Regions from separate parts of the Leifsonia stereocauli genome, predicted to be linked through region 1. Evidence: predicted binding sites of a transcription regulator. Region 1 holds the regulator's gene; the other holds the start of a gene.

Region 1 (4,414 bases):
GGCGGCGCTGCTCGCCGCGGCCGCGTGGATCAAGGTGTGGCCGGCGGCCGTGCTGCTCGCCGCCGTCATCTCCTCGGGACGGCGCCGGGTCATCGCGCTGTCGGCGGCGCTCACCTCGTTCGCCATCATCGCGATCGCCGTTGCTGCCGGCGGACTCTGGCACGTCACGAGCTTCCTCACGACGCAGGGCAGCCGCCATCTCCAGCTCGAGTCCGTGCTCGGAACTCCGTGGCTGTGGATGGCCATCGTCCACGTTCCTGGTGCCGAGGTCTACCAGGACTGGGCGCTCGAGACCCGCGAGGTGAGCGGGCCGGGCGACATCTGGATCATGGAGAACGGCACCGGCGTGATGCTGGCCGCCGTCGCCGTGATCGCGATACTGATCGGCTGGGCGCACCGACGCCGCGGGGGCGCCGACGCCTCGCGCCTGCTGCTCACGGGAGCCCTCGCCCTCGCGACGGCGTTCATCGTGTTCGACAAGGTCGGATCACCCCAGTACATGCTGTGGCTCGCGCCCATCGTGGTGGTCGGCATCTCGCAGCTCGGGCGGGCCTGGCGGGCTCCGGCCATCCTGCTCACGGTCATCGCGGCGGCCACCACCCTGGTCTTCCCGCTGTTCTACCTCGAGCTCATCGACCTGAACCCGTGGGCGGCGTCGGTGCTCGGGGTGCGCAACTTGCTGCTGGTCGTGCTGCTCGGCTGGACTGTGCACGAGCTCTGGAGGCTGGGCCGAGATGACGCCACGGATGCCGTTCCGACACGAACCGACGCGGCCCGCGCGACCGGATCTACAGGCGCGTCGACACCGTCACCGTGAACTTGTCGTTGCGCGCCACCTGACGCGTCGGGCCGACCAGCCTGGTGAGCGCCGAGCGATACCCGAGGTGGGTGTTCCAGACCGTCCAGAGTTCGCCGCCCGGCGCCAGCACGCGACCGGCGTCGGCGAACAGCTTGTGCGCCAGGCCCGTGTGCACGGTCGCACCGATGTGGAACGGGGGGTTGAGCACGATGAACTCGGCGCTGGCGTCGGCCTGTGTGCTGAGCCCGTCGTCACGCACAACGCTCACGCGATCGCCGACGCCGTTCGCCTCGGCCGTCTCGCGGGCCGACGCCACAGCGGCGGAGGACTGGTCGGTGGCGAGCACGCGGATGTCGGGGCGGCGGAGCGCCAACACCGTGCCGAGCACCCCGGTGCCGCATCCGAGGTCGATCACGCCTGCGGCATCCGGAGCTGCCTGACCGAGGTGGCCCAGCAGCATCCGTGCCCCCATGTCGACGGATGCCCCGGCGAAGGCGGCCGCGTGAGCCACGATCTCCAGGTCGAGGGCGTCGTCGTGGCTGCGTCGCGGCCAGCTCGGGGTGGCTGGTGCTCCATCGGCGGCACGCTGCCGTGGCTCGGTGGCGAGCAGCACACGCGACTTCTGGCGCGCGAGGCTCACGTCGACACGGCCGAAGTGGCGCAGCAGCACCTCGTTCTGCGCCGGGGTCATGTGCTTGAGGCGACCGCCGGCGACCACCCGTACGTCGGGGGCGGCGAAGCGCGCGATGGCCTCGGCGATCTCATCGAGGGCGTCGAGGCCACGCGGAAGGCGCAGCAGCACGATGGAGGCGCCGGTCAACAGCTTCTCGTCGAGCGCATGGGAGGTGTAGACCTCGGCGAGGTCGGTGGCAGCGGCGTTGCCGGCCAGCGCCAGTTCGCCTGAGAGGTCGTCCTGGTGGGTGCGGATCCCGGTCACCTCGTAGAGCGCAGCAGCACCAAGGGTCAGAGCTCCGTAGTCATCGCCGATGACGACGACGGATGCAGGCTCCGCATCGAGCAGCGCCGGGCCAGCCTCGTCGATGATGAGCCTGTCGGCCGCGTCTGAGGCGAACAGGTTCGGCGCCTCGACGTCGGGGAACCGGCGGAGGGACTCGAACTCGAACATGTGCCAAGGCTACGCTCGCTGAGGCCCGCGCGAAGCGCGCGGTCGAAGCGCAGCAGGTCGCGACGCTTCGGACGGTCGCTTCGCTCGGTCCTCAGCGAGCGAAGGTCACTCGTGATCCAGCGGCCGCCAGACCACGAGCTGGGTCGATCGGCGCACGCGGGTGCCCGCCTTGAGCGAGATGACGTCGCCCTTTGAACCTGCCGCGAACACCCGGCGGCCCGGACGCTGCAGCAATTCGTCGGCGAGCGCCGCCTCGAGCTCGTGCACGCGCTTGGTGAGGGTGACGACCTGGTTCTCCAGGTCGAGCACGCGCTTGATGCCCTCGAGGCTCACTCCCTCGGCGCTCAGCCGGGCGACCTCGCGCAGCTGCACGACGTCGTGCATCGAGTAGCGGCGCGACTGGCCCGTCGTGCGCGACGGAGACACGAGACCGAGCCTGTCGTACTGGCGCAAGGTCTGCGGATGCATCCCGGCGAGCTCGGCCGCGACCGAGATGCCGAAGATGGCGCTGTGCTCATTCATCCGCAGACCCCACTGTCCGTCAACCGCGGGCTCGCGCCAGCAGTTCGTCTCGCGGGTTCTCGGAGGGGAGGGCTGCAGCGAGAGCCTCGACGGCCTCCTGCGCCTCCTTCGAGAGGTGCGACGGCACGGCGATCTGCACGACGGCGAGCAGGTCGCCCGTGCCCTTCGTCGTGGAGACGCCGCGACCCTTGACCCGCAGCACGCGGCCGCCGGGCGTACCCGGGGTCACGCGCAGCTTCACCGTCTCGCCCGTGAGCGTCGGCACCTCGATGGTGGCGCCGAGAGCGGCCTCCACGAAGGTCACCGGCACTGTCACGCGCAGGTTGAGACCGTCGCGCTCGAAGACGGGGTGCTTGCGCACGGCCACGGTGAGGATGAGGTCACCGGGTGTTCCGCCGTCAGGCGATGGCTCGCCCTTGCCGCGCAACCGGATCTTCTGCCCATCGGAGACTCCAGCCGGGATCTTCACCTTGATCTCGCGTCCGGCCGAGGTCTGCAGCGTGATGGTCTCGCCGGTCACAGCCGTCTGGAAGTCGAGCGTCGTCGATGCCGAGACATCGCGACCGGGAGTCGGACCGCCGAAGCCGCGATAGCCACCGCTCGACTGCCCGAACCGCCCGCCCTGACCGCCGAACATGCCGCCGAGCAGATCGTCGAACTGCGTCTGCTGACTGGACTGCTGACCGCGCGCTCCACCGCCGAACATGCCGCCGAAGACATCCTCGAAGCCGCCCTGGCCACCGGCGCCGCCCGCCGTGAAGCGAGCACCGCCGCCCATGGCACGCACGGCGTCGTACTCCTTGCGCTGCTCGGGGTCGGAGAGCACCGAGTTGGCCTCGCTGATCTCCTTGAACTTCGCCTCGGCTGCCGCGTTCCCCGGGTTGGAATCGGGGTGGTACTTGCGAGCGAGCTTGCGGTAGGTCTTCTTGAGGTCGGCCTGCGTCACATCCTTCGAGACGCCGAGAACCTTGTAGAAGTCCTTGTCGAACCAGTCCTGGCTGGCCATCTGGCTCCCTTCTGAGGGTTCGGGGCCTAGGCCGGAACCTTCACGACGACCTTGGCCGCGCGAAGCATGGAGGAACCCAGGTAGTAGCCGGTCTCGACGACGTCGGCGACGGTGTCAGTCTCCACCTCGTCGGTCGGCTGCTGGAAGATCGCCTCGTGGATGTTCGGGTCGAACAGGTCGCCGACGGTTCCGAACGGCGTGAGTCCGAGTCGCTCGACGGATGCGCGCAGCTTCGACGCGATGGTCGAAAACGGCGTCTCCCCCTCGAGGTCCCCGTGCTTCTCGGCACGGTCGAGGTCGTCGAGCACCGGAAGCAGGATCTTGACGACCTCGCCCATCGAGCGCTCGCGCTCGACCTCGCGGTTCGCGTCGGTGCGCTTGCGGTAGTTCGCGTACTCGGCGGTGACCCGCTTGAGGTCGGTGAGGTGCTGCTCCGCGAGTTCCTCGGCGGAGGACTGACCCGAGAGGAAGCTCAGGTCGGCATCCGACAGGCTGGTCTCGACGTCAGGGCCCTCGAAGCCGTCCTCGACGTCCACATCCGACAGTCCAGCCTCGGGGGCGTCCTGTGCGGACGCCCCGTCGGTCTCTGGCTGCTCGGGGCCGTCGTTCGCAGGCTCAGGAGCCGTGTTCTCGTTGTCCCGATCGTCGGCCATGGTTACTTCTGCTCCTCGTCGTCGACGACCTCGGCGTCCACGACATCCTCATCGGATGCCGCAGGCTCCTCGGCTTCGGCGCTGGGAGCGGCATCCGGTGCAGCCTGCGACTGCGAGTAGATGGCCTCGCCGAGCTTGCCCTGCGATGCGTTGAGCTTGTCGAACGCGGTCTTCACGGCCTCGTCGTCGTCGCCGGCGAGAGCACTCTTGAGTGCGTCGACGTCGCCCTGCACCTCGGTCTTGACGTCTTCGGGGAGCTTGTCCTCGTTGTCCTTGATGAGCTTCTCGATCGAGTAGACGAGCTGCTC
Region 2 (4,414 bases), 790 kb from region 1:
AGGCGATCGAGGACGCCGAAGGAGGCCACAAGTGACCACTCCAACAGCCGTTGCACCCGCGATCAGGGTGCAGGGCATCCAGAAGTCCTTCAAGGACCTGCAGGTGCTGCGGGGCGTCGACTTCGACGTGGCCGCCGGGAGCATCTTCGCCCTTCTCGGATCGAACGGGGCGGGCAAGACCACGCTGGTGCGCATCCTGTCGACGCTGCTGAAGGCCGACGCCGGTGCGGCATCCGTACATGGATTCGACGTCGTCGCCTCTGCCGGTGACGTGCGCGAATCGATCAGCCTGACCGGCCAGTTCGCCGCCGTCGACGAGGTGCTCACCGGACGCGAGAACCTCGTGCTGGTCGCGCGGCTTCGACACCTGAGCAACCCGGGCGGCATCGCCGACGAGCTGCTCACGCGTTTCGCGCTGACGGATGCTGGCAGTCGCCGGGCCGGCACCTACTCGGGCGGAATGCGGCGCAGGCTCGACATCGCGATGAGCCTGATCGGCAACCCGCCGATCATCTTCCTCGACGAACCGACCACGGGGCTCGACCCCCAGGCGCGCAAGGAGGTGTGGCAGACCGTCAAGACTCTCGCGGGTCAGGGCACCACGGTGCTGCTCACCACGCAGTACCTCGACGAGGCCGAACACCTCGCCGACCGCATCGCGATCCTGCACGAGGGCACGATCATCCAGAACGGCACCCTCGCCGAGCTCAAGCGTCTCCTCCCGGCAGCGACGGTCGAATACGTCGAGAAGCAGCCCTCCCTCGAGGACGTCTTCCTCGCCCTGACCGGCGTGACCGGGACCACGGATGCCGCTGCCGCGGCACAGACAGAAGGAGAACAGCGATGACCACCCACGTTCTCGGCGACACCGGTGTGCTCACCGGGCGCTCGCTGCGGCACATCCTCCGCAGCCCCGACACGATCATCACCACCGCGGTCACCCCGATCGCGCTGATGCTGCTGTTCGTGTACGTGCTCGGCGGAGCCATCGACACGGGTTCCGACGAGTCGTACATCGACTACATGCTCCCCGGCATCCTTCTCATCACCATCGCGTCGGGAATCGCGTACACCTCGTACAGGCTCTTCCTCGACCTGCAGGGCGGGATCTTCGAACGCTTCCAGTCGATGCCGATCGCCCGGTCGAGTGTGCTCTGGGCGCATGTGCTCACCTCGGTGGTCGCGAACCTCGTGTCGATCGCGATCGTGATCGGCGTCGGGCTGATCCTCGGGTTCCGCACCGGAGCCGATCTCGTCACCTGGCTCGCCGTCGCCGGCATCATGGTGCTGTTCACCCTCGCGCTGACCTGGCTGGCCGTGGTCGCCGGGCTCTCGGCGAAGACCGTCGACGGCGCGAGCGCATTCAGCTACCCGCTGATCTTCCTGCCGTTCATCAGTTCGGCGTTCGTGCCGACGGAGTCTATGCCCGGCCCTGTCGCCTGGTTCGCCGAGAACCAGCCCGTGACCAGCATCGTGGACACCACGCGAGCACTGTTCGCCGGGCAGCCCGTCGGCAGCGACATCTGGATCGCCCTGGCCTGGCTCGTGGGCATCCTCATCGTCGCCTACGTCTGGGCGAACTCGATCTACAAGCGCAAGTTCAGCTGACCGGGTTGCCGCGCCCGTGGCATCCGTCACCTGGACGCCCGTCTCCTCTCGCAGGAGGCGGGCGTCGTCGCGTCAGCCCAGGGCGACGAGGAGGCTGAGCGCGGCGAGCACGATCACGACCGGGGTCATCGTGAAGCGCTCGGGCCTGCTGCGCGAGATCGCATTGAGCGGGATGCCCAGCACGAAGTATCCGAACGCCACCCACATGCCGACGGTCGACACTGCGTCGGGAACGACGTCGATGACGGATGCGCGATCGAGCGCGAGCGTGCCGATCAGCGCGTAGATGACGATGGCCACGGCACTGCCGATGCGCAGCTTCGCGGGCAGCACCCGGTGCTGCCCGCCCCAGGCGAAGCGGCCGATGGGGGCGCCGAGGATCAGGGCGAGCTGGAAGATCGCGAGAGCCGCGAGGATCACGCAGAGGGCGATGGCGGCAACGGGCATGGGGTGAGCCTAGGGGGTCGAAGTGGCGGCGCGATGCTCGTGGCACCACCGGTTCCCTCGCGCCGGGTCGACGGGAAGAGGGGCGCGCCCTCGGCCTCTTCTGCGTATTCGACGACACCGGGAATACCCGCGCCCCCTCCGCGTTGAAGTTGAGTGCAAGGCACTCAAGTTTCATTCAGGAGGTCCCGTGCCCGACGATTTCACACCCCAGAACGGCGATGCCGGCAACTCGTTCGACGAGTTCCTGGCCCGCTACCTCGATGGCGAGCGCGCCCGCGCGAACACGCCGCGGTCGATCGACCTGAGCCGTTTCCTGACCGCCCGTACGCAGGAGATCCTGCAGCAGGCCGGCCGGTTCGCCCTCGAGCGCGGCCAGAACGAGCTCGACGCGCTGCACATCCTGCGCATCATCATCGCGGAGGATGCGGCGAAGGACGCAGTCAGGCGCCTCGGCGTCGACCCCGCCGCGATCGCCACGGCCGCCGAGAAGCGGCTGCCCGGTGCGTCGGGGGAGGCATCCGTCAACGCTGCGACCATCACCAACTCGGCCCAGCGCGCGCTGTTCCACGCCTACCAGGTGGCCCGTGCCTCCGGGTCGACGTACATCGAGCCCGAGCACCTCTTCTTCGCGCTCGTACTCAACCAGGACACCCCGGCCGGTCAGGTGCTGGCCAACGCCGGCGTCACGGCCGAAGCGCTCACCCAGGGCATGCGCGAGACCGTCGGCGACGACACCGGGTTCGAGGGCACGGATGCTGCAGACGATGAGTCACCGGAATCCGACACACCGATGCTCGACAGGTTCGGCACCGACCTCACCGCCCTCGCTGTGGCCGGAGAGCTCGACCCCGTGATCGGCCGCGCCGACGAGATCGAGCAGGCCATCGAGATCCTCAGCCGCCGCACCAAGAACAACCCCGTGCTCGTCGGCGAGGCCGGCGTCGGCAAGACCGCCATCGTCGAGGGACTCGCCAGCGCGATCGTCGACGGCAGCGTTCCCGAGCAGCTGCGCGACAAGCGCGTCATCTCGCTCGACCTGCCGGCGATGCTGGCTGGCACCCGCTACCGCGGCGACTTCGAGGAGCGCCTCACCAAGACGATGGACGAGATCGCGGCGCACAAGACCGAGATCATCGTCTTCATCGACGAGGTGCACAGCGTGGTCGGAGCCGGGGGAGCCGGCGAGGGCATGGACGCAGGCAACATCCTGAAGCCCCGCCTCGCCCGCGGCGAGCTGCACCTCATCGGTGCGACGACGCTCAAGGAGTACCGCACCATCGAGAAGGACCCGGCCCTCGAGCGCCGGTTCCAGCCCGTGCGGGTGGGCGAGCCGTCCATCGAGGACGCCGTACTGATCCTGCACGGACTCAAGCCCGCCTACGAGGAGCACCACGCCGTGAGCTACACGGATGCCGCCCTGCGCGCATCGGTCGAGCTCTCGGCCCGCTACCTCACCGACCGAGTGCTGCCCGACAAGGCGATCGACCTCATCGACCAGGCCGGAGCTCGGCTGCGCCTGCGCCTCGGCGTGAAGGTCGACGTGTCGGCGTTGCAGGCTCGGCTCGCCGAGCTCGAGGCGTCGAAGAACGCCGCCGTGAGTGCCGAGCACTACGAGGAGGCATCGCGGATCCGCGACGAGATCTCGGGCGTGCAGGTCAAGCTGGCCGAGGTCGTCTCGGCCGCCGACTCCGCGCGGGCATCGGCGAGCGCAGTGATCGACGAGGCCGAGATCGCCGCCGTCATCTCGCGGGCCACCGGCATCCCGGTGAACCGTCTCACCGAGGGTGAGCGCGACCGCCTGGCCGTGCTCGAGACCGAGCTGCACTCGCGCGTCATCGGCCAGGACGACGCCGTGACCGCCGTCGCCAAGGCCGTGCGCCGCAACCGCACAGGAATGGGCGACGCCAACCGTCCCGTGGGCAGCTTCCTGTTCCTCGGCCCGACAGGCGTCGGCAAGACCGAGCTGGCCAAGACGCTGGCCACCTCGCTGTTCGCCGACGAGAGTGCCGTCATCCGTTTCGACATGAGCGAGTTCGGCGAGCGCCACACGGTGTCGCGCCTCGTCGGTGCCCCTCCCGGATACGTCGGCTACGACGAGGCCGGACAGCTCACCGAGCGCGTGCGGCGCAACCCGTACTCCATCGTGCTGTTCGACGAGATCGAGAAGGCGCACCCCGACGTGTTCAACCTGCTGCTGCAGGTGCTCGACGACGGTCACCTCACCGACGGCCAGGGCAGGCGCATCGACTTCCGCAACACCGTGGTCATCATGACCTCGAACATCGGAAGCGAGTTCCTCGCCTCACGCTCCGGCGCCCTCGGCTTCGTCGGGGGAACGGATGCCTCGGGCTTCAGCTCC

What was found. Region 1 encodes HspR, which represses chaperone genes until heat shock. Its sites were predicted from a motif close to AAGTTGAGTCNNNNNGACTCAACTT; they were not measured.
Region 2: a site for HspR is predicted at 2,202-2,226, ahead of AADV74_RS13140 (ATP-dependent Clp protease ATP-binding subunit). Genes of this name have one in related genera too.

The regions. Positions count from the first base shown of each region.
Region 1 covers NZ_JBCAUN010000002.1:113,095-117,508, forward strand. Annotated here, with positions in the region: gene AADV74_RS09405 (hypothetical protein) at 1-817, shown strand, start outside; gene AADV74_RS09410 (class I SAM-dependent methyltransferase) at 789-1,925, opposite strand; gene AADV74_RS09415 (heat shock protein transcriptional repressor HspR) at 2,031-2,447, opposite strand; gene AADV74_RS09420 (DnaJ C-terminal domain-containing protein) at 2,467-3,453, opposite strand; gene AADV74_RS09425 (nucleotide exchange factor GrpE) at 3,480-4,106, opposite strand; gene dnaK (molecular chaperone DnaK) at 4,109-4,414, opposite strand, start outside.
Region 2 covers NZ_JBCAUN010000002.1:901,420-905,833, forward strand. Annotated here, with positions in the region: gene AADV74_RS13120 (DUF1048 domain-containing protein) at 1-35, shown strand, start outside; gene AADV74_RS13125 (ABC transporter ATP-binding protein) at 32-847, shown strand; gene AADV74_RS13130 (ABC transporter permease) at 844-1,608, shown strand; gene AADV74_RS13135 (hypothetical protein) at 1,681-2,055, opposite strand; gene AADV74_RS13140 (ATP-dependent Clp protease ATP-binding subunit) at 2,243-4,414, shown strand, end outside.